4 regions of the Ureibacillus endophyticus genome follow, and region 1 is predicted to be linked to each of the others. Evidence: a T-box and tRNA genes for the amino acid it is inferred to sense, from the RefSeq annotation. Region 1 holds a T-box; the other regions hold tRNA genes.

Region 1 (5,012 bases):
ACATTATCGCTATTCTTTCCCTTGCTAGGGCAGGAAAGGGAAGACATGTTATCACTTCTGCTGCCGAACATACGAGTGTCCATGCAGCGATGAATACATTGGAACGGGAAGGGTTTGAAGTTACGAAACTTTCATTAACAAGTGATGGAGTAATCAATTTAGATGAACTAAAAGGCGCCATTCGGGAAGATACGGTGTTAATTTCCATACAACATGTAAATTCTGAAATTGGATCGATTCAACCTGTAGAAGAAATTGCAAATATCGCTAGTGAACATGGAATTCCATATCATGTTGATTGTGTTCAATCATTTTGCAAGCTAGATATCACACAGTTCTCACAAAAAGTGGATAGCATTACTGTATCAGCCCATAAAATTGGTGGACCAAAAGGGTGCGGTGCAATTTATTTGAATCCCCGTAGAAGAATCGTTCACGTTTTTCCAGGGGTAACCCATGAAAAAGGAATTCGTGGTGGTACGGTGGATACCCCTGCAATCATTGCGATGGCTACTGCTGTGGAACAGTATAAGTATCATCTAGAAAAGCATTGGCAATTACGAAAACGGTTGAAAGAATTCATTAGTGATTCACCTATCGAGTGGATTGAATCGCAGGAAGAGAAGCAATTTCCTAGCATTTGTGGACTTTGCATTCCAGGGCTTGAAGGTCAATACGTCATGTTAAGTTTAAATGAAGAAAATATTTGTATTTCCACTGGAAGTGCATGTGATATTAATAGTGCATCTGGTACGAAAGCGATTTTAGCGATGGGGCATACTTTATCGAAGGCACGACAATTTTTCCGTGTTTCCTTTGGGGAGGGTACAACTGAACAACATATCGAATTGTTAGGCACTCAATTAAATCGACTAGCTACGATATAAATTTTTACATGCTTCCACTTTTCATGTAAAATTAGGCAAGAATGAAGTGAAAAGGCGGTAAATAAAGTTCATATGAAACGAATCGAATCAACTCAAAATTCATTAGTAAAACATTGGAAAAAGCTAGTGACAACTCGGAAAGAACGTGAAAAAACAGGTGAATTTCTTGTAGAAGGATTTCATTTAGTAGAAGAAGCGTTAAAAAATAAAGACCAAATTATCCAAATCATTGTTCGTGAAGGTGTCGATTTACCATTATTATGGGATATCGATAATGTAATGATGGTGGAAGTGACGCCAACTGTTGCAAAGGAGATTGCGGAAACAGAAACATCACAAGGTGTGTTTGCTCATTGTAAACAGAAAGAAATTTCTCGTGAAGATCAATTGAAATGGCGTAAATTATTGCTTGTTGATGCTGTACAAGACCCAGGCAATATTGGAACGATGATTCGTACAGCAGATGCTGCTGGAATCGATGCAGTAATTCTTGGAAAAGGCTGTGCAGATGCTTATAATCCAAAAACGTTACGTTCAAGTCAAGGTTCTCATTTCCACATTCCTGTTGTACGTGGTGAGTTAGAAGATTGGATTGAAGACTTACAACATAATGGTGTAAAAGTGTATGGTACAGCACTTCAGGATGCGATTGAATATACTGAAATTAAAAAAACAGATGGCTTTGCATTAATTGTTGGCAATGAAGGTAGTGGCATTCATCCCCAATTATTAAGCCAAACCGATCAAAATGTTATCATTCCAATTTTAGGGCAGGCTGAGTCATTAAATGTGGCTGTCGCAACAGGAATACTTTTATATCAACTTGTGCGTTCGTAAATTAGTTGAAAAATACTGAGAGTTGACGTAAAATAATGAAGGATTTAGAAATTCATAATAAAAATGCGTTATGAGCGGGAAGAGTAAATTTTAATGTTGCATGTAGGGAGCATAAGCCATAGACTGCAAGCTTATGTATGTAACCAAAATTGAAGTTCACCCCGCGAGCAGCTTCCGGGATCAACTTGTGAAAGGAAGGCCGGCTAAGTTAGTCGTTATGTTAATGAAGTGATTGCTTTTTTGCAATAACTAGGGTGGTACCGCGATATAATCCTCGTCCCTTTTTTAGGGGCGGGGTTTTTTTATTTATATGGAAAAAGTATTTCCTACCCAAACGCAAATAGCTCAATCGTAAAAAGAATTCTCTAAGGAGGAATAAAAGTGGAACAACAACTTAAGCAATTAGAACAAGAAGCACTAGCGAAAATCGAAGCTGCTTCAAATTTAAAAGAATTAAATGACGTTCGTGTTGCGTACTTAGGAAAAAAAGGTCCAATTACGGATTTATTAAAAGGAATGGGGAAATTATCTCCTGAAGAACGTCCAAAAATGGGGGCTTTAGTAAACACAGTTCGTGAAAACGTAACAAACCAACTTGAAGCTCGTATTGCAGTTTTAGAAGAACAAGCAATTCAAGAACAACTTGAAAAGGAATCAATTGACGTAACATTACCAGGTCGAAAAATTCGTACAGGTAACCGTCATCCATTAACTCGTGTTATTGAGGAAATTGAAGATTTATTCCTTTCTATGGGATATGAAATTGCTGAAGGTCCTGAAGTGGAAAAAGACTATTATAACTTTGAAGCATTGAACTTGCCAAAAGGTCACCCTGCACGTGATATGCAAGATACTTTCTACATTACTGAAGAAACACTTTTACGTACACATACTTCACCTGTTCAAGCTCGTACAATGGAAGCTAAAAAAGGTGAGCCTATTCGCATTATTTGTCCAGGGAAAGTATTCCGTCGTGACAATGATGATGCTACTCACTCACACCAATTTATGCAAATTGAAGGGTTAGTAATTGGTGAAAACATTCGTATGAGTGATTTAAAAGGTACACTTGATGCACTGGCAAAAAGAATGTTTGGTGAAGAGCGTGAAATTCGTCTTCGTCCAAGTTTCTTCCCATTCACAGAGCCATCTGTAGAAGTGGACGTTTCTTGTCATAAATGTGGTGGTAAAGGTTGTAACGTATGTAAACAAACTGGCTGGATTGAGATTTTAGGAGCTGGTATGGTACATCCAAACGTTCTAGAAATGGCTGGCTATGATTCGAAAAAATTATCTGGCTTTGCTTTCGGTATTGGTGCAGAACGTATTGCGATGTTGAAATATGGGGTGGATGATATTCGTCATTTCTACACAAATGACATTCGTTTCTTATCACAATTCCACCGTACAGAAGAGTAGGAGGGCCAAAAATGTTAGTATCTTTAAATTGGTTAAAACAATATGTAGATATAGATGGTTTAACAGCCGAAGAATTAGCTGAAAAAATTACACGCTCTGGAATCGAAGTAGATGCAGTAATTGATCGTTCACAAGGCATGACGAATGTTGTAGTTGGTTATGTTGTTTCAAAGGAAAAACACCCCGATGCAGATAAATTAAACGTATGCCAAGTTGAAGTAGGCGAAGGGGATGTACGACAAATCATTTGTGGTGCACCAAACGTTGCAGCAGGTCAAAAAGTAATCGTTGCTTTACCAGGTGCTCGTCTTCCAGGTGGGATCAAAATTAAAAAAGCAAAAATGCGCGGTCAAGAATCAAACGGAATGATTTGTTCGTTACAAGAATTAGGTGTTGAAGGTCGTGTTGTTCCAAAAGCTTATGCGGATGGAATTTACGTGTTACCTGAAGATGCAGTTCCAGGTAGTGATGCATTAGAGCTTGTTGGTTTACGTGATATAGTATTAGAGCTTGGCTTAACACCAAACCGTTCGGATGCACTTTCAATGTTAGGTGTGGCATATGAAGTAGCTGCCATTTTATCTCGTGAAGTGAAATTACCTGAAGTGAAATATGAAACAACTTATGAAAAAGCAGAAGATTATTTAAAATTACGTGTGGAAGCAAAAGAAAATCCATTATATGCAGCAAAAGTTGTGAAAAACGTTAAAATCGAACAATCACCACTTTGGTTACAACATTACCTAATGGCTGCAGGTGTTCGTCCACACAATAACGTCGTTGATATTACAAACTATATTTTAATGGAATATGGTCAACCACTACATGCCTTCGATTATGATGCATTAAAAACGAAAGAAATTGTCGTTCGTCTTGCAAATGAAGGAGAAAAAATTGTTACTTTAGATGATCAAGAACGTACGTTAAAAGCACATAACCTTGTTATTACAAATGGAGTAGAACCAGTTGCCATTGCAGGTGTTATGGGTGGTGCAAATTCTGAGGTAACAGAAAATACAACAACTGTTGTCATCGAATCTGCTTATTTTGATGGCTTCTCTGTTCGTCGTACATCAAAGGAAATTGGTTTACGTTCTGATGCATCGGCTCGTTTCGAAAAAGGTGTAGATCCAAACCGAGTTATTTTAGCAGCTGAACGTGCAGCTCAATTACTCGCAGAACTAGCAGGTGGAGAAGTTTTAGAAGGAACAGTGTTAGTGGATGAGTTAGATAAAACGCCAACTCGTGTAGTTGTTTCACCTGACTTCATCAATGCACGTCTTGGTATGAAAATTTCTCTAGAAGATATGTTATCAATTTTAAAACGTTTACAGTTCGATGTGGAAGCGGCAAATGGTTTACTAATCATCGATGCGCCAACTCGCCGTCAAGATATTAAAATTGAAGAAGATATCGTTGAAGAAATTGCACGCCTTTACGGATACGATGAAATTCCAATGACATTACCAGAAGGCAATGATCAAGTTGGTGGATTAACATCTTACCAAGCGAAACGTCGTGTTGCTCGTAATTTCTTAGAGGGTGCTGGTTTATACCAAGCGGTGACTTACTCTTTAACATCTGAAGAGCTATCACAAAAATATGCTTTAAAAGCAGAAGAAACAACAAAATTATTAATGCCAATGAGTGAAGAACGTTCAACTTTACGTCAAAGCTTAATTCCTCATTTATTAGAATCAGCAAGTTATAACGTTGCTCGTAATGCTGAATCTGTAGCACTTTATGAAATTGGTTCTGTATTCTTAGGCAAAACAGATGAAGGACTTCCTTATGAAGAGGAGCATGTTGCTGTAGTTGTTACTGGAAAATGGGTAGACAACGCATGGCAAGGTGAAAAAGTTAACGCAG
Region 2 (5,012 bases), 2.3 Mb from region 1:
GATCTAGAGGTGATTGGAAATGTATATTCAATTAAACGTAGAGACAACATTCGAACTGAAAAGTCTTACAGATTTAGCAGCATATAAACAAATAATGGAGCATTTAAAAATGAAAATTAATAAAAGTAAATTAGCAAGGGACATGGGTGTAGATCGTCGTACCATCGACAAATATCTAAACGGTTTCGTTCCCAAAAAGAACCGTAACAAACCATCTAAAATCGATGCGTTTTATCCAATAATCGCAAGTTTATTATCAGAGGATTCGAAGCAGGTGTTTTATTATCGTCGTAATCTTTGGCAGTATTTAAAAGATAATCATGGCTTAGGTTGTGCTCAATCAACGTTCCGCACTTATATTGCGAATACACCGGAATTCCAAGCTTATTTCGATAAAGATGAACGGATTCCAAGTATGAAAAACAGTGGTATTCGTTTCGAAACACGTCCAGGTAAACAGGCACAGTTAGATTGGAAAGAAAGTATTTTGTACGAAACAAAAGATGGTGAACAAGTAGAAATTAACGTAGCTGTTTTAATTTTGAGCCATTCACGTATGCGATTCTTTTATATGAGTATTTCAAAGTCGCAAGCTGTGCTATTTTCTTTCCTTACGGAAACGTTTGAAAAAATGGGTGGGGTGCCTGAAGAACTGGTTACAGACAATATGAAAACGGTCATGGATGAAGCGAGAACCGAATTTTCCAAAGGAAAAGTGAATGTGAAGTTTGCCCAATTTGCGCAAGATTTTGGTTTCAAAGTGAGACCTTGTATCGCAGGACGTCCGAAGACAAAGGGAAAAGTTGAAACAACGATGAAGCTACTTGATGAAATTCATGCTTATCAAGGGCAATTGAATATGGAAGAGCTACACATTTATATCGAACAATTGTGTAATCGTGTGAACCGTGAAGTTCATCAAGGGACAAATAAGATTCCATTACTTGAATTTCAAAAAGAAAAGAATCACTTACTCCAGCTACCAACTGAACGAGTAAGAGATTCCTTCAAAATCAACCATACACTTGTGAAAGTCAATGCATCTAACATGATTTCTTACAAGTCCAATCAATACTCTGTACCACCAGCGTATCAAGGAAAGAAAGTAAGTTTACAAGTATATGATGACCGATTATGGATTCATTATAACATGGAACTCATAGCGCAACATAAAATTAGTGACGCAAAACTCAATTATCAAGAGGCTCACTATCGTGAGACACTGTCGAAAGCGATGCCAAACTATCCAGATATTAATGATTTAGCCAAGCGAAATTTAGCAGCGATCGGAGACATCTATAAATGAATCAGTTTACAAACACAAACTATCAGCATCTCCTGCAAAACTTGGAGTATTTAAAACTCAAGGAAATGGGGCTTCATTTAAGTGAAGTCATTGACTTCAGTATCAAGAATGAACTTTCATTTATTGATACGCTCATTAAATTAACGAATTATGAGGTAGATGTACGTGAGCAAAACATGATTCACGCAATGGTGAAGGTCGCAGCCTTTCCACATCTAAAGGAAATGAAAGATTTTGATTTTGAATTTCAACCAAGTGTCAATCAGCAACAATTACGTGATTTTCAGAGCTTACGTTTTATTCAAGAAAACGAAAACATTGTATTTCTTGGTCCAAGTGGTGTGGGTAAAACCCACTTAGCTACGGCAATCGGCATTACAGCAGCGAAAAAAAGGACAAGTACCTATTTCATTAAGTGTCATGATTTAATTCAAAACTTGAAAAAAGCGCGCATTGAAAATCGTCTAGAAAGCCGTTTGAAACATTATACAAAGTATAAATTATTAATCATTGATGAAATCGGTTATTTACCAATCGATCCGGAGGACGCGAAGCTATTCTTCCAACTCATCGATGCACGTTATGAAAAGAAAAGTACGATTTTTACAACCAATGTGAACTTCAAATCATGGGAAGAAATTTTCCCAGAGCCGAAGTTAGCAAATGCGATTTTAGATTGCATTTTACATCACGCAAGTGTCGTAACTATTACTGGTGATTCGTACCGTCTTAAGCAACACCTCGAACCAGTAAACGAGTAATTTTGTACACCCTTAAACAAGCATAAATGTACATATTAACGTTGACATTTATACTCTATTTATATTCTTTCAATCTAAGCTTCTCATCATCAAGCTGAAATATTCTGCATACCTAGCATAATATAAATTTCATATTTCTCGGTCTGGTCTCTACTTCTGAGGCTCATAACGACTTTCATTAAATACAAAAAGACGTATAGCAAATGCTATACGTCTTCATATGACCCGTACGGGATTCGAACCCGTGTTACCGCCGTGAAAGGGCGGTGTCTTAACCACTTGACCAACGGGCCGTGGCTCCGAAGGTAGGACTCGAACCTACGACCAACCGGTTAACAGCCGGTTGCTCTACCACTGAGCTACTTCGGAATATTATGGTGGGCCTAAATGGACTTGAACCATCGACCTCACGCTTATCAGGCGTGCGCTCTAACCAGCTGAGCTATAGGCCCATAATGGAGCGGGTGATGAGAATCGAACTCACGACATCAGCTTGGAAGGCTGAGGTTTTACCATTAAACTACACCCGCATAAAATGGTGGGTCGAGACGGAATCGAACCGCCGACACTTTGAGCTTCAGTCAAATGCTCTACCAACTGAGCTATCGACCCACTTTATGGCGGTCCCGACCGGGATCGAACCGGCGATCTCCTGCGTGACAGGCAGGCATGTTAACCGCTACACCACGGGACCTCAAGTAAATGGCGGAGGAAGAGGGATTCGAACCCCCGCGCGGTTTAACCCGCCTGTCGGTTTTCAAGACCGATCCCTTCAGCCGGACTTGGGTATTCCTCCACTTTACTAAATGGCGGCAGAGGGAATCGAACCCCCGACCTTACGGGTATGAACCGTACGCTCTAGCCAGCTGAGCTACGCCGCCATATTTTTATTTGATTTTATTGGTGGAGCCTAGCGGGATCGAACCGCTGACCTCCTGCGTGCAAGGCAGGCGCTCTCCCAGCTGAGCTAAGGCCCCAATTAAAATGGTCGAGAAGACAGGATTCGAACCTGCGACCCCTTGGTCCCAAACCAAGTGCTCTACCAAGCTGAGCTACTTCTCGTATATATGGCGCGCCCGGCAGGAGTCGAACCCACAACCTTCTGATCCGTAGTCAGACGCTCTATCCAATTGAGCTACGGGCGCATATAAATGGTGCCGAGGACCGGAATCGAACCGGTACGGTAGTCACCTACCGCAGGATTTTAAGTCCTGTGCGTCTGCCAGTTCCGCCACCCCGGCACATTTGGAGCGGAAGACGGGGTTCGAACCCGCGACCCCCACCTTGGCAAGGTGGTGTTCTACCACTGAACTACTTCCGCATGTGCATTGATTTTCTGGCAAGTTTTTAATAAAACTGGTGAGCCATGAAGGACTTGAACCTTCGACCCTCTGATTAAAAGTCAGATGCTCTACCACTGAGCTAATGGCTCTCTATAAGATGGTGGAGGGGGACGGATTCGAACCGCCGAACCCGAAGGAGCGGATTTACAGTCCGCCGCGTTTAGCCACTTCGCTACCCCTCCAGAAAGGATGCCGGCGATAGGAGTCGAACCCACGACCTACTGATTACAAGTCAGTTGCTCTACCAACTGAGCTACACCGGCATATATGGTGGAGGATGACGGGCTCGAACCGCCGACCCCCTGCTTGTAAGGCAGGTGCTCTCCCAGCTGAGCTAATCCTCCATTTTTGAAACAAGCGAAGCGACGTCCTACTCTCACAGGGGGAAGCCCCCAACTACCATCGGCGCTAAAGAGCTTAACTTCCGTGTTCGGTATGGGAACGGGTGTGACCTCTTTGCCATCATCACTTCACTTGTCCATGGATGTACTGGCTTCGCCGTTGCAACATGGATGTTGCGCTCTTAGGCGAAGTTCCTATTTCATTTTTGAGAGCTTGTACTCTCAAAACTGGATAAAGACATTGACTAACGACCATTCAAGTTAGTGGTTAAGTCCTCGATCGATTAGTATTCGTCAGCTCCATGTGTCGCCACACTTCCACCTCGAACCTATCTACCTCATCGTCTTTGAGGGATCTTACTTACTTACGTAATGGGAAATCTCATCTTGAGGGGGGCTTCATGCTTAGATGCTTTCAGCACTTATCCCGTCCATACATAGCTACCCAGCGATGCCTTTGGCAAGACAACTGGTACACCAGCGGTATGTCCATCCCGGTCCTCTCGTACTAAGGACAGCTCCTCTCAAATTTCCTACGCCCACGACGGATAGGGACCGAACTGTCTCACGACGTTCTGAACCCAGCTCGCGTACCGCTTTAATGGGCGAACAGCCCAACCCTTGGGACCGACTACAGCCCCAGGATGCGATGAGCCGACATCGAGGTGCCAAACCTCCCCGTCGATGTGGACTCTTGGGGGAGATAAGCCTGTTATCCCCGGGGTAGCTTTTATCCGTTGAGCGATGGCCCTTCCATGCGGAACCACCGGATCACTAAGCCCGTCTTTCGACCCTGCTCGACTTGTAGGTCTCGCAGTCAAGCTCCCTTGTGCCTTTACACTCTACGAATGATTTCCAACCATTCTGAGGGAACCTTTGGGCGCCTCCGTTACCTTTTAGGAGGCGACCGCCCCAGTCAAACTGTCCACCTGACACTGTCTCCTACCCCGATAAGGGGTACGGGTTAGAATTTCAACACAACCAGGGTAGTATCCCACCGACGCCTCCCTCGAAGCTGGCGCTCCGAGTTCTCTGGCTCCTACCTATCCTGTACAAGTTGTGCCAAAATTCAATATCAGGCTACAGTAAAGCTCCACGGGGTCTTTCCGTCCTGTCGCGGGTAACCTGCATCTTCACAGGTACTATAATTTCACCGAGTCTCTCGTTGAGACAGTGCCCAGATCGTTACGCCTTTCGTGCGGGTCGGAACTTACCCGACAAGGAATTTCGCTACCTTAGGACCGTTATAGTTACGGCCGCC
Region 3 (5,012 bases), 450 kb from region 1:
TTCAAGTAATTTATTGTAAGTTCTTAAAATCTTCTCTGTTTGAGAAGTGTAACTAACTTTTAGGTTAAGTTATTAAGGGCGCACGGTGAATGCCTTGGCACTAGGAGCCGATGAAGGACGGTACTAACACCGATATGCTTCGGGGAGCTGTAAGTAAGCTTTGATCCGGAGATTTCCGAATGGGGGAACCCACTGCTCGTAATGGAGCAGTATCTTGACGTGAATTCATAGCGTCATGATGGCACACCCAGGGAACTGAAACATCTAAGTACCTGGAGGAAGAGAAAGAAAATATTCGATTCCCTGAGTAGCGGCGAGCGAAACGGGAATAGCCCAAACCAAGAGGCTTGCCTCTTGGGGTTGTAGGACACTCTATATGGAGTTACAAAAGAATGGATTAGGCGAAGCGATTTGGAAAGATCCGCCATAGAAGGTAAAAGCCCTGTAATCGAAAGTCCATTCTCTCTTGAGTGTATCCTGAGTACGGCGGAACACGTGAAATTCCGTCGGAATCCGGGAGGACCATCTCCCAAGGCTAAATACTCCCTAGTGACCGATAGTGAACCAGTACCGTGAGGGAAAGGTGAAAAGCACCCCGGGAGGGGAGTGAAATAGAACCTGAAACCGTGTGCCTACAAGTAGTTAGAGCCCGTTAATGGGTGATAGCGTGCCTTTTGTAGAATGAACCGGCGAGTTACGATTACGTGCAAGGTTAAGTTGAGAAGACGGAGCCGCAGCGAAAGCGAGTCTGAATAGGGCGAAAGAGTACGTGGTCGTAGACCCGAAACCAGGTGATCTACCCATGTCCAGGGTGAAGGTGAGGTAACACTCACTGGAGGCCCGAACCCACGCACGTTGAAAAGTGCGGGGATGAGGTGTGGGTAGCGGAGAAATTCCAATCGAACTTGGAGATAGCTGGTTCTCTCCGAAATAGCTTTAGGGCTAGCCTCGTGATGAGAATACTGGAGGTAGAGCACTGTTTGGACTAGGGGGGCATCTCGCTTTACCGAATTCAGACAAACTCCGAATGCCAGATATTTATACACGGGAGTCAGACTGCGAGTGATAAGATCCGTAGTCAAAAGGGAAACAGCCCAGACCACCAGCTAAGGTCCCAAAGTAATCGTTAAGTGGAAAAGGATGTGGCGTTGCTTAGACAACCAGGATGTTGGCTTAGAAGCAGCCATCATTTAAAGAGTGCGTAATAGCTCACTGGTCGAGTGACGCTGCGCCGAAAATGTATCGGGGCTAAACGATTCACCGAAGCTGTGGATGTGCATCTAAGATGCACGTGGTAGGAGAGCGTTCTAAGGGCGTTGAAGTCAGACCGGAAGGACTGGTGGAGCGCTTAGAAGTGAGAATGCCGGTATGAGTAGCGAAAGATGGGTGAGAATCCCATCCACCGTATGACTAAGGTTTCCTGAGGAAGGCTCGTCCGCTCAGGGTTAGTCGGGACCTAAGTCGAGGCCGACAGGCGTAGACGATGGACAACAGGTTGATATTCCTGTACCACCTCCCCGCCGTTTGAGTAATGGGGGGACGCAGTAGGATAGGGTAAGCGTGCGATTGGTTGTGCACGCCCAAGCAGTAAGGCGTGGAAGTAGGCAAATCCGCTTCCTGTAACGTTGAGCTGTAATGGGGAGCTCTTTAAGAGCGAAGTACCTGATTTCACACTGCCAAGAAAAGCCTCTAGCGAGGCGGGAGGTGCCCGTACCGCAAACCGACACAGGTAGTCGAGGAGAGAATCCTAAGGTGTGCGAGAGAACTCTCGTTAAGGAACTCGGCAAAATGACCCCGTAACTTCGGGAGAAGGGGTGCTCTCGAAAGAGAGCCGCAGTGAATAGGCCCAGGCGACTGTTTAGCAAAAACACAGGTCTCTGCAAAACCGTAAGGTGACGTATAGGGGCTGACGCCTGCCCGGTGCTGGAAGGTTAAGAGGAGGGGTTAGCGTAAGCGAAGCTCTGAATTGAAGCCCCAGTAAACGGCGGCCGTAACTATAACGGTCCTAAGGTAGCGAAATTCCTTGTCGGGTAAGTTCCGACCCGCACGAAAGGCGTAACGATCTGGGCACTGTCTCAACGAGAGACTCGGTGAAATTATAGTACCTGTGAAGATGCAGGTTACCCGCGACAGGACGGAAAGACCCCGTGGAGCTTTACTGTAGCCTGATATTGAATTTTGGCACAACTTGTACAGGATAGGTAGGAGCCAGAGAACTCGGAGCGCCAGCTTCGAGGGAGGCGTCGGTGGGATACTACCCTGGTTGTGTTGAAATTCTAACCCGTACCCCTTATCGGGGTAGGAGACAGTGTCAGGTGGACAGTTTGACTGGGGCGGTCGCCTCCTAAAAGGTAACGGAGGCGCCCAAAGGTTCCCTCAGAATGGTTGGAAATCATTCGTAGAGTGTAAAGGCACAAGGGAGCTTGACTGCGAGACCTACAAGTCGAGCAGGGTCGAAAGACGGGCTTAGTGATCCGGTGGTTCCGCATGGAAGGGCCATCGCTCAACGGATAAAAGCTACCCCGGGGATAACAGGCTTATCTCCCCCAAGAGTCCACATCGACGGGGAGGTTTGGCACCTCGATGTCGGCTCATCGCATCCTGGGGCTGTAGTCGGTCCCAAGGGTTGGGCTGTTCGCCCATTAAAGCGGTACGCGAGCTGGGTTCAGAACGTCGTGAGACAGTTCGGTCCCTATCCGTCGTGGGCGTAGGAAATTTGAGAGGAGCTGTCCTTAGTACGAGAGGACCGGGATGGACATACCGCTGGTGTACCAGTTGTCTTGCCAAAGGCATCGCTGGGTAGCTATGTATGGACGGGATAAGTGCTGAAAGCATCTAAGCATGAAGCCCCCCTCAAGATGAGATTTCCCATTACGTAAGTAAGTAAGATCCCTCAAAGACGATGAGGTAGATAGGTTCGAGGTGGAAGTGTGGCGACACATGGAGCTGACGAATACTAATCGATCGAGGACTTAACCACTAACTTGAATGGTCGTTAGTCAATGTCTTTATCCAGTTTTGAGAGAATAAGTAAATTAATCCGAAAAAAGTATAAAAAGTACTTGATATATTTGTGGATTATGATATAATAATACTTGTCTTTCGATAATAGTTTAAATGCTGTTTGCAAGAAGATTATAAATTAAAATACAATTATTCCGAAGTAGCTCAGTGGTAGAGCAACCGGCTGTTAACCGGTTGGTCGTAGGTTCGAGTCCTACCTTCGGAGCCATCTTCTTGGAGAGTTGTCCGAGAGGCCGAAGGAGCACGATTGGAAATCGTGTAGGCGGGTAACACTGTCTCAAGGGTTCAAATCCCTTACTCTCCGCCATCTTAGACAGCCAGATAATCTGGCCCGTTGGTCAAGTGGTTAAGACACCGCCCTTTCACGGCGGTAACACGGGTTCGAATCCCGTACGGGTCACCATTTTATAAAATAGCCAGCATGGAGGATTAGCTCAGCTGGGAGAGCACCTGCCTTACAAGCAGGGGGTCGGCGGTTCGAGCCCGTCATCCTCCACCATATTTTAAACAAAATAGTATTATCGCGGGGTGGAGCAGTTCGGTAGCTCGTCGGGCTCATAACCCGAAGGTCACAGGTTCAAATCCTGTCCCCGCAACCAAGGTCCCGTGGTGTAGCGGTTAACATGCCTGCCTGTCACGCAGGAGATCGCCGGTTCGATCCCGGTCGGGACCGCCATAAAATGGGTCGATAGCTCAGTTGGTAGAGCATTTGACTGAAGCTCAAAGTGTCGGCGGTTCGATTCCGTCTCGACCCATCTTTATTAAAAATTATTTAAATGCCGGTGTAGCTCAGTTGGTAGAGCAACTGACTTGTAATCAGTAGGTCGTGGGTTCGACTCCTATCGCCGGCACCATACTATGGAGGGGTAGCGAAGTGGCTAAACGCGGCGGACTGTAAATCCGCTCCTTCGGGTTCGGCGGTTCGAATCCGTCCCCCTCCACCATTTAAAATAGGGGCATAGTTCAACGGTAGAATAGAGGTCTCCAAAACCTTTGGTGTGGGTTCGATTCCTACTGCCCCTGCCAATAACCAATTTCAACTAAAGTAATGGCGATTGTGGCGAAGTGGTTAACGCATCGGATTGTGGTTCCGACATTCGTGGGTTCGATTCCCATCAGTCGCCCCATATATCCTCAAAAATAATTAGTTGAAATAATATATAAAATTATGGCGATTGTGGCGAAGTGGTTAACGCACCGGATTGTGGTTCCGGCATTCGTGGGTTCGATTCCCATCAGTCGCCCCATTAAAACTAATGAAAACTTCATCAAATTTTTGGGGTATAGCCAAGCGGTAAGGCAACGGATTTTGATTCCGTCATGCCCAGGTTCGAATCCTGGTACCCCAGCCATTTTGCGGAAGTAGTTCAGCGGTAGAACACCACCTTGCCAAGGTGGGGGTCGCGGGTTCGAACCCCGTCTTCCGCTCCAATATTATAATGGCGGCTTAGCCAAGTGGTAAGGCACGGGTCTGCAACACCCTTACCACCGGTTCGAATCCGGTAGCCGCCTCCATTTTATTTATTAATCGGTTTATCCGATGTTTTTTTTATTATTTGACTTTGCCGGTGTGGCGGAATTGGCAGACGCGCACGACTCAAAATCGTGTTCCTTCTGGAGTGTCGGTTCGACCCCGACCACCGGTATCTTTAAATTAAACATTAAACTGACAAGAGTTCTAGCTCAATACTGAGTTAGAACTCTTTTTGGTTCTATATTAATTGTTGGGGTTTGCCTACAATTTATGAAAAACAAAATGCACAACATCACCTATTTTTCTATACTTGAGTTGACTAGAAACAAGCAGAAAAAGGTGAGTTGTGCATTATGAATTTTAACATGGAACTACCAGGATTAAAAGGTGTAAATATTGAAGAAATGGTTGAACAAGAAAATCGTGTACTAGTCTATATTTCCATGCCTATAAAAGAACATATTTGTCCAGCGTGTGGTGAAAAAACAAAGAAAATACATGATTATCGAATGCG
Region 4 (5,012 bases), 2.1 Mb from region 1:
TCCCTCAAAGACGATGAGGTAGATAGGTTCGAGGTGGAAGTGTGGCGACACATGGAGCTGACGAATACTAATCGATCGAGGACTTAACCACTAACTTGAATGGTCGTTAGTCAATGTCTTTATCCAGTTTTGAGAGTACAAGCTCTCAAAAATGAAATAGGAACTTCGCCTAAGAGCGCAACATCCATGTTGCAACGGCGAAGCCAGTACATCCATGGACAAGTGAAGTGATGATGGCAAAGAGGTCACACCCGTTCCCATACCGAACACGGAAGTTAAGCTCTTTAGCGCCGATGGTAGTTGGGGGCTTCCCCCTGTGAGAGTAGGACGTCGCTTCGCTTGTTTCAAAAATGGAGGATTAGCTCAGCTGGGAGAGCACCTGCCTTACAAGCAGGGGGTCGGCGGTTCGAGCCCGTCATCCTCCACCATATATGCCGGTGTAGCTCAGTTGGTAGAGCAACTGACTTGTAATCAGTAGGTCGTGGGTTCGACTCCTATCGCCGGCATCCTTTCTGGAGGGGTAGCGAAGTGGCTAAACGCGGCGGACTGTAAATCCGCTCCTTCGGGTTCGGCGGTTCGAATCCGTCCCCCTCCACCATCTACTTTAAAGTAGGGGCATAGTTCAACGGTAGAATAGAGGTCTCCAAAACCTTTGGTGTGGGTTCGATTCCTACTGCCCCTGCCAATATCTGTTTGAACTTATTACACGATGGCGATTGTGGCGAAGTGGTTAACGCATCGGATTGTGGTTCCGACATTCGTGGGTTCGATTCCCATCAGTCGCCCCATTAAATTAAATTAAATTAAATAATTTTAAAATATTGGGGTATAGCCAAGCGGTAAGGCAACGGATTTTGATTCCGTCATGCCTAGGTTCGAATCCTAGTACCCCAGCCATTTAGCGCCCGTAGCTCAATTGGATAGAGCGTCTGACTACGGATCAGAAGGTTGTGGGTTCGACTCCTGCCGGGCGCGCCAAATATATTATTTTGGGGCCTTAGCTCAGCTGGGAGAGCGCCTGCCTTGCACGCAGGAGGTCAGCGGTTCGATCCCGCTAGGCTCCACCAATAAAAAAATTAAATAATATTATCGCGGGGTGGAGCACGAACGAATCAACTTCGTAGCGATGCTTCAGCGTAACGATTTCGCAAACATCTTGAATTCACTAAACGAAATCGTGACGGTTCAAATGAAAACTATATGCGTAATACAATATTTTAATTTTAGAATATAATATTTCCGCGGGGTGGAGCAGTTCGGTAGCTCGTCGGGCTCATAACCCGAAGGTCACAGGTTCAAATCCTGTCCCCGCAACCAAATGGTCCCGTGGTGTAGCGGTTAACATGCCTGCCTGTCACGCAGGAGATCGCCGGTTCGATCCCGGTCGGGACCGCCATTATTGCGGGTGTAGTTTAATGGTAAAACCTCAGCCTTCCAAGCTGATGTCGTGAGTTCGATTCTCATCACCCGCTCCAATTGGGGCCTATAGCTCAGCTGGTTAGAGCGCACGCCTGATAAGCGTGAGGTCGATGGTTCAAGTCCATTTAGGCCCACCATGTATTATTCCGAAGTAGCTCAGTGGTAGAGCAACCGGCTGTTAACCGGTTGGTCGTAGGTTCGAGTCCTACCTTCGGAGCCATGGCCCGTTGGTCAAGTGGTTAAGACACCGCCCTTTCACGGCGGTAACACGGGTTCGAATCCCGTACGGGTCATAAAATTTAATTCCCAGGAGGATTAGCTCAGCTGGGAGAGCACCTGCCTTACAAGCAGGGGGTCGGCGGTTCGAGCCCGTCATCCTCCACCATATTATGCCGGTGTAGCTCAGTTGGTAGAGCAACTGACTTGTAATCAGTAGGTCGTGGGTTCGACTCCTATCGCCGGCACCATTATTTAGAGCCATTAGCTCAGTGGTAGAGCATCTGACTTTTAATCAGAGGGTCGAAGGTTCAAGTCCTTCATGGCTCACCAGTTTTATATTGCGGGTGTGGCGGAATTGGCAGACGCACTAGACTTAGGATCTAGCGCCGCAAGGCGTGGGGGTTCGACTCCCTTCACCCGCACCATTTAATTAAATCATAAATTTTTAGCACATGCGGAAGTAGTTCAGTGGTAGAACACCACCTTGCCAAGGTGGGGGTCGCGGGTTCGAACCCCGTCTTCCGCTCCAAATGTGCCGGGGTGGCGGAACTGGCAGACGCACAGGACTTAAAATCCTGCGGTAGGTGACTACCGTACCGGTTCGATTCCGGTCCTCGGCACCATTAATTTGAGCGTTTGGCTACGGTTAAAGATATATGTGGTTTCTAACGCCCGGGAATTTTGCGGGAAGTAGCTCAGCTTGGTAGAGCACTTGGTTTGGGACCAAGGGGTCGCAGGTTCGAATCCTGTCTTCCCGACCATCCAATATCAATTTAGATGTTAAATAATGGGGCCTTAGCTCAGCTGGGAGAGCGCCTGCCTTGCACGCAGGAGGTCAGCGGTTCGATCCCGCTAGGCTCCACCAAAATTAGAATATACAATATGGCGGCGTAGCTCAGCTGGCTAGAGCGTACGGTTCATACCCGTAAGGTCGGGGGTTCGATCCCCTCTGCCGCCATTTATTAAAAGTGGAGGAATACCCAAGTCCGGCTGAAGGGATCGGTCTTGAAAACCGACAGGCGGGTTAAACCGCGCGGGGGTTCGAATCCCTCTTCCTCCGCCATCTTATTTAAATAGTTAGTAATAATGGTCCCGTGGTGTAGCGGTTAACATGCCTGCCTGTCACGCAGGAGATCGCCGGTTCGATCCCGGTCGGGACCGCCATAAAGTGGGTCGATAGCTCAGTTGGTAGAGCATTTGACTGAAGCTCAAAGTGTCGGCGGTTCGATTCCGTCTCGACCCACCATTTCTAAATATTCCGAAGTAGCTCAGTGGTAGAGCAACCGGCTGTTAACCGGTTGGTCGTAGGTTCGAGTCCTACCTTCGGAGCCATTTTGGGGAAGTACTCAAGAGGCTGAAGAGGCGCCCCTGCTAAGGGTGTAGGTCGGGTAACCGGCGCGAGGGTTCAAATCCCTCCTTCTCCGCCAGAAAGCATAATATTCTGGCCCGTTGGTCAAGTGGTTAAGACACCGCCCTTTCACGGCGGTAACACGGGTTCGAATCCCGTACGGGTCATAAAAGTAAAAACATGAAGGCTATATGAAAGTTCACTATGAACTCTCATATAGCCTTTTTTGTGTACCTAGAAACCTATGTAATTGTAACATTGATGAACTTACAATAACTACCGCTACTAATAAACTGCAGAAATACTTACTTATATAATAGCCTTTTCCTCTAAATTCACTTTATTGTTCGTTCAAAATTAATTCTGTTTAATAAATATTAACTAAAAGGAAATGGATGTCATTTTAAATGCATACATTCCTTGCTGAATAAGAAATATAAGCTATTACATCTAAAACTCCTATTGCATATGATAAGAGAAGGAAGCCCAAGTTTGTTAAAAAATTTTATTATATATTGTCTTTTTGTAAAGAACGGATTATAATGAAAATCATTAAAGATGTTGATATATCAACGATTTTGTGTATTTTTAGAATGGACAATTGTTTTTCATCAGAGGAGGCGACAACATGAAAAAAATAATGGTAACGGGTGCTTTAGGTCAGATTGGATCTGAGTTAGTTGTAAAGTTACGTGACATTTATGGAGAAGATAATGTTTTATCAACGGACATACGTAAGGATACGAATGTTGGAGGACCATTTGAAATTCTGGATGTAACAGATGCGGATCGTATGTATGAACTTGCGAAGCAGTTTGGTGCAGATACGCTTATCCATATGGCTGCTTTACTTTCTGCAACGGCAGAAAAAAATCCGTTATTTGCATGGAATCTCAATATGGGCGGTTTAATGAATGCATTAGAAGTATCGAGAGAATTAGATTTACAATTTTTCACACCAAGTTCAATTGGTGCCTTTGGACCGACAACTCCGAAAGATAACACGCCACAAGACACACTTCAACGTCCTACAACGATGTATGGAATCAATAAAGTTGCTGGGGAACTATTGTGCGACTATTATTATACTCGTTTTGGAGTTGATACAAGAGGCGTTCGTTTTCCAGGATTGATTTCATATGTGACGCCACCTGGTGGGGGAACGACCGATTATGCAGTAGATATCTATTATAAGGCAGTTGAAAATGGAAGTTATACATCTTATATTGCAGAAGGTACGTATATGGATATGATGTATATGCCAGATGCTCTGCAGGCGATAGTTGATTTAATGGAAGCAGATGGTTCAAAGTTAAAACATCGTAATGCATTTAATATTTCAGCTATGAGTTTCGAACCTTCTCAAATTGCTGATGAAATTCGAAAACATATTCCTTCATTTAAAATAAGATATGATGTGGATCCTGTTCGTCAAAAAATTGCAGATAGCTGGCCGAATGCAATTGATTCTTCAGCAGCGGTAGAAGAGTGGGGATTCAAAGCTGAGTATGATTTAGAGAAAATGACGATTGATATGTTAGATAAGCTAAAACAAAAATTTAGAAAAATATCATAAAAGTTGGCTAGGAGAAATTGAATTCTCCTAGCCTTATTTTATTATTTATTTAACATTTCAAATACTTGCTCTACATCTTTATCGCCACGCCCTGATACATTGACAATAATGCTGTCTTCAGGCGAAAGTGTTGGAGCAAACTTTAAAGCATATGCAACAGCATGAGAACTTTCTAGTGCTGGGATAATTCCTTCTACGCGAGAAAGTGTTTGGAAGGCATCAAGTACTTCTTCGTTTGTTACCGTTACATACTCACCACGACCCGTTGAATGTAAATGTGCATGTAAAGGACCAACACCTTGATAATCAAGACCTGCTGCGATTGAATTCGTTTCTAGCAAGTTGCCTTCTTCGTCTTGTAAAACATAGCTTTTGAAACCATGGAAGACAGCTGGGGAACCTTTTGATAGTGTAGCAGCGCCTGCGGGTTCAACACCGATTAAACGGACT

What was found. The T-box of region 1 lies ahead of pheS (phenylalanine--tRNA ligase subunit alpha). A T-box ahead of a tRNA ligase gene usually reads a tRNA of that ligase, here a tRNA-Phe.
Region 2: it encodes a tRNA-Phe, which carries the amino acid that the T-box ahead of pheS (phenylalanine--tRNA ligase subunit alpha) is inferred to sense. The anticodon was not compared.
Region 3: it encodes a tRNA-Phe, which carries the amino acid that the T-box ahead of pheS (phenylalanine--tRNA ligase subunit alpha) is inferred to sense. The anticodon was not compared.
Region 4: it encodes a tRNA-Phe, which carries the amino acid that the T-box ahead of pheS (phenylalanine--tRNA ligase subunit alpha) is inferred to sense. The anticodon was not compared.

What each region holds. Positions count from the first base shown of each region.
Region 1 covers NZ_JAMYWW010000001.1:2,504,842-2,509,853, reverse strand. Annotated here, with positions in the region: gene NKR20_RS12330 (cysteine desulfurase family protein) at 1-887, shown strand, start outside; gene NKR20_RS12325 (TrmH family RNA methyltransferase) at 960-1,724, shown strand; T-box leader at 1,784-2,009, shown strand; gene pheS (phenylalanine--tRNA ligase subunit alpha) at 2,106-3,143, shown strand; gene pheT (phenylalanine--tRNA ligase subunit beta) at 3,155-5,012, shown strand, end outside.
Region 2 covers NZ_JAMYWW010000001.1:248,759-253,770, reverse strand. Annotated here, with positions in the region: gene istA (IS21 family transposase) at 20-1,306, shown strand; gene istB (IS21-like element helper ATPase IstB) at 1,303-2,067, shown strand; tRNA gene NKR20_RS01265 (tRNA-Glu) at 2,289-2,360, opposite strand; tRNA gene NKR20_RS01260 (tRNA-Asn) at 2,362-2,436, opposite strand; tRNA gene NKR20_RS01255 (tRNA-Ile) at 2,443-2,519, opposite strand; tRNA gene NKR20_RS01250 (tRNA-Gly) at 2,524-2,597, opposite strand; tRNA gene NKR20_RS01245 (tRNA-Phe) at 2,604-2,679, opposite strand; tRNA gene NKR20_RS01240 (tRNA-Asp) at 2,686-2,761, opposite strand; tRNA gene NKR20_RS01235 (tRNA-Ser) at 2,771-2,863, opposite strand; tRNA gene NKR20_RS01230 (tRNA-Met) at 2,875-2,948, opposite strand; tRNA gene NKR20_RS01225 (tRNA-Ala) at 2,969-3,044, opposite strand; tRNA gene NKR20_RS01220 (tRNA-Pro) at 3,053-3,129, opposite strand; tRNA gene NKR20_RS01215 (tRNA-Arg) at 3,136-3,212, opposite strand; tRNA gene NKR20_RS01210 (tRNA-Leu) at 3,220-3,308, opposite strand; tRNA gene NKR20_RS01205 (tRNA-Gly) at 3,314-3,388, opposite strand; tRNA gene NKR20_RS01200 (tRNA-Lys) at 3,425-3,499, opposite strand; tRNA gene NKR20_RS01195 (tRNA-Tyr) at 3,509-3,592, opposite strand; tRNA gene NKR20_RS01190 (tRNA-Thr) at 3,601-3,673, opposite strand; tRNA gene NKR20_RS01185 (tRNA-Val) at 3,679-3,754, opposite strand; rRNA gene rrf (5S ribosomal RNA) at 3,768-3,883, opposite strand; rRNA gene NKR20_RS01175 (23S ribosomal RNA) at 4,016-5,012, opposite strand, start outside.
Region 3 covers NZ_JAMYWW010000001.1:2,956,048-2,961,059, reverse strand. Annotated here, with positions in the region: rRNA gene NKR20_RS14725 (23S ribosomal RNA) at 63-2,980, shown strand; tRNA gene NKR20_RS14720 (tRNA-Asn) at 3,158-3,232, shown strand; tRNA gene NKR20_RS14715 (tRNA-Ser) at 3,240-3,331, shown strand; tRNA gene NKR20_RS14710 (tRNA-Glu) at 3,353-3,427, shown strand; tRNA gene NKR20_RS14705 (tRNA-Val) at 3,448-3,523, shown strand; tRNA gene NKR20_RS14700 (tRNA-Met) at 3,547-3,623, shown strand; tRNA gene NKR20_RS14695 (tRNA-Asp) at 3,625-3,700, shown strand; tRNA gene NKR20_RS14690 (tRNA-Phe) at 3,707-3,779, shown strand; tRNA gene NKR20_RS14685 (tRNA-Thr) at 3,803-3,878, shown strand; tRNA gene NKR20_RS14680 (tRNA-Tyr) at 3,885-3,968, shown strand; tRNA gene NKR20_RS14675 (tRNA-Trp) at 3,977-4,050, shown strand; tRNA gene NKR20_RS14670 (tRNA-His) at 4,076-4,151, shown strand; tRNA gene NKR20_RS14665 (tRNA-His) at 4,196-4,271, shown strand; tRNA gene NKR20_RS14660 (tRNA-Gln) at 4,302-4,376, shown strand; tRNA gene NKR20_RS14655 (tRNA-Gly) at 4,381-4,455, shown strand; tRNA gene NKR20_RS14650 (tRNA-Cys) at 4,466-4,539, shown strand; tRNA gene NKR20_RS14645 (tRNA-Leu) at 4,589-4,670, shown strand; gene NKR20_RS14640 (ISL3 family transposase) at 4,852-5,012, shown strand, end outside.
Region 4 covers NZ_JAMYWW010000001.1:438,205-443,216, forward strand. Annotated here, with positions in the region: rRNA gene NKR20_RS02130 (23S ribosomal RNA) at 1-91, shown strand, start outside; rRNA gene rrf (5S ribosomal RNA) at 224-339, shown strand; tRNA gene NKR20_RS02140 (tRNA-Val) at 353-428, shown strand; tRNA gene NKR20_RS02145 (tRNA-Thr) at 434-506, shown strand; tRNA gene NKR20_RS02150 (tRNA-Tyr) at 515-598, shown strand; tRNA gene NKR20_RS02155 (tRNA-Trp) at 612-685, shown strand; tRNA gene NKR20_RS02160 (tRNA-His) at 713-788, shown strand; tRNA gene NKR20_RS02165 (tRNA-Gln) at 823-897, shown strand; tRNA gene NKR20_RS02170 (tRNA-Arg) at 902-978, shown strand; tRNA gene NKR20_RS02175 (tRNA-Ala) at 992-1,067, shown strand; tRNA gene NKR20_RS02180 (tRNA-Met) at 1,241-1,317, shown strand; tRNA gene NKR20_RS02185 (tRNA-Asp) at 1,321-1,396, shown strand; tRNA gene NKR20_RS02190 (tRNA-Gly) at 1,402-1,475, shown strand; tRNA gene NKR20_RS02195 (tRNA-Ile) at 1,480-1,556, shown strand; tRNA gene NKR20_RS02200 (tRNA-Asn) at 1,565-1,639, shown strand; tRNA gene NKR20_RS02205 (tRNA-Glu) at 1,641-1,712, shown strand; tRNA gene NKR20_RS02210 (tRNA-Val) at 1,729-1,804, shown strand; tRNA gene NKR20_RS02215 (tRNA-Thr) at 1,811-1,886, shown strand; tRNA gene NKR20_RS02220 (tRNA-Lys) at 1,894-1,968, shown strand; tRNA gene NKR20_RS02225 (tRNA-Leu) at 1,979-2,063, shown strand; tRNA gene NKR20_RS02230 (tRNA-Gly) at 2,093-2,167, shown strand; tRNA gene NKR20_RS02235 (tRNA-Leu) at 2,173-2,261, shown strand; tRNA gene NKR20_RS02240 (tRNA-Pro) at 2,323-2,399, shown strand; tRNA gene NKR20_RS02245 (tRNA-Ala) at 2,428-2,503, shown strand; tRNA gene NKR20_RS02250 (tRNA-Met) at 2,523-2,596, shown strand; tRNA gene NKR20_RS02255 (tRNA-Ser) at 2,609-2,701, shown strand; tRNA gene NKR20_RS02260 (tRNA-Asp) at 2,727-2,802, shown strand; tRNA gene NKR20_RS02265 (tRNA-Phe) at 2,809-2,884, shown strand; tRNA gene NKR20_RS02270 (tRNA-Asn) at 2,896-2,970, shown strand; tRNA gene NKR20_RS02275 (tRNA-Ser) at 2,975-3,065, shown strand; tRNA gene NKR20_RS02280 (tRNA-Glu) at 3,082-3,153, shown strand; gene NKR20_RS02285 (L-threonine 3-dehydrogenase) at 3,615-4,562, shown strand; gene trpB (tryptophan synthase subunit beta) at 4,604-5,012, opposite strand, start outside.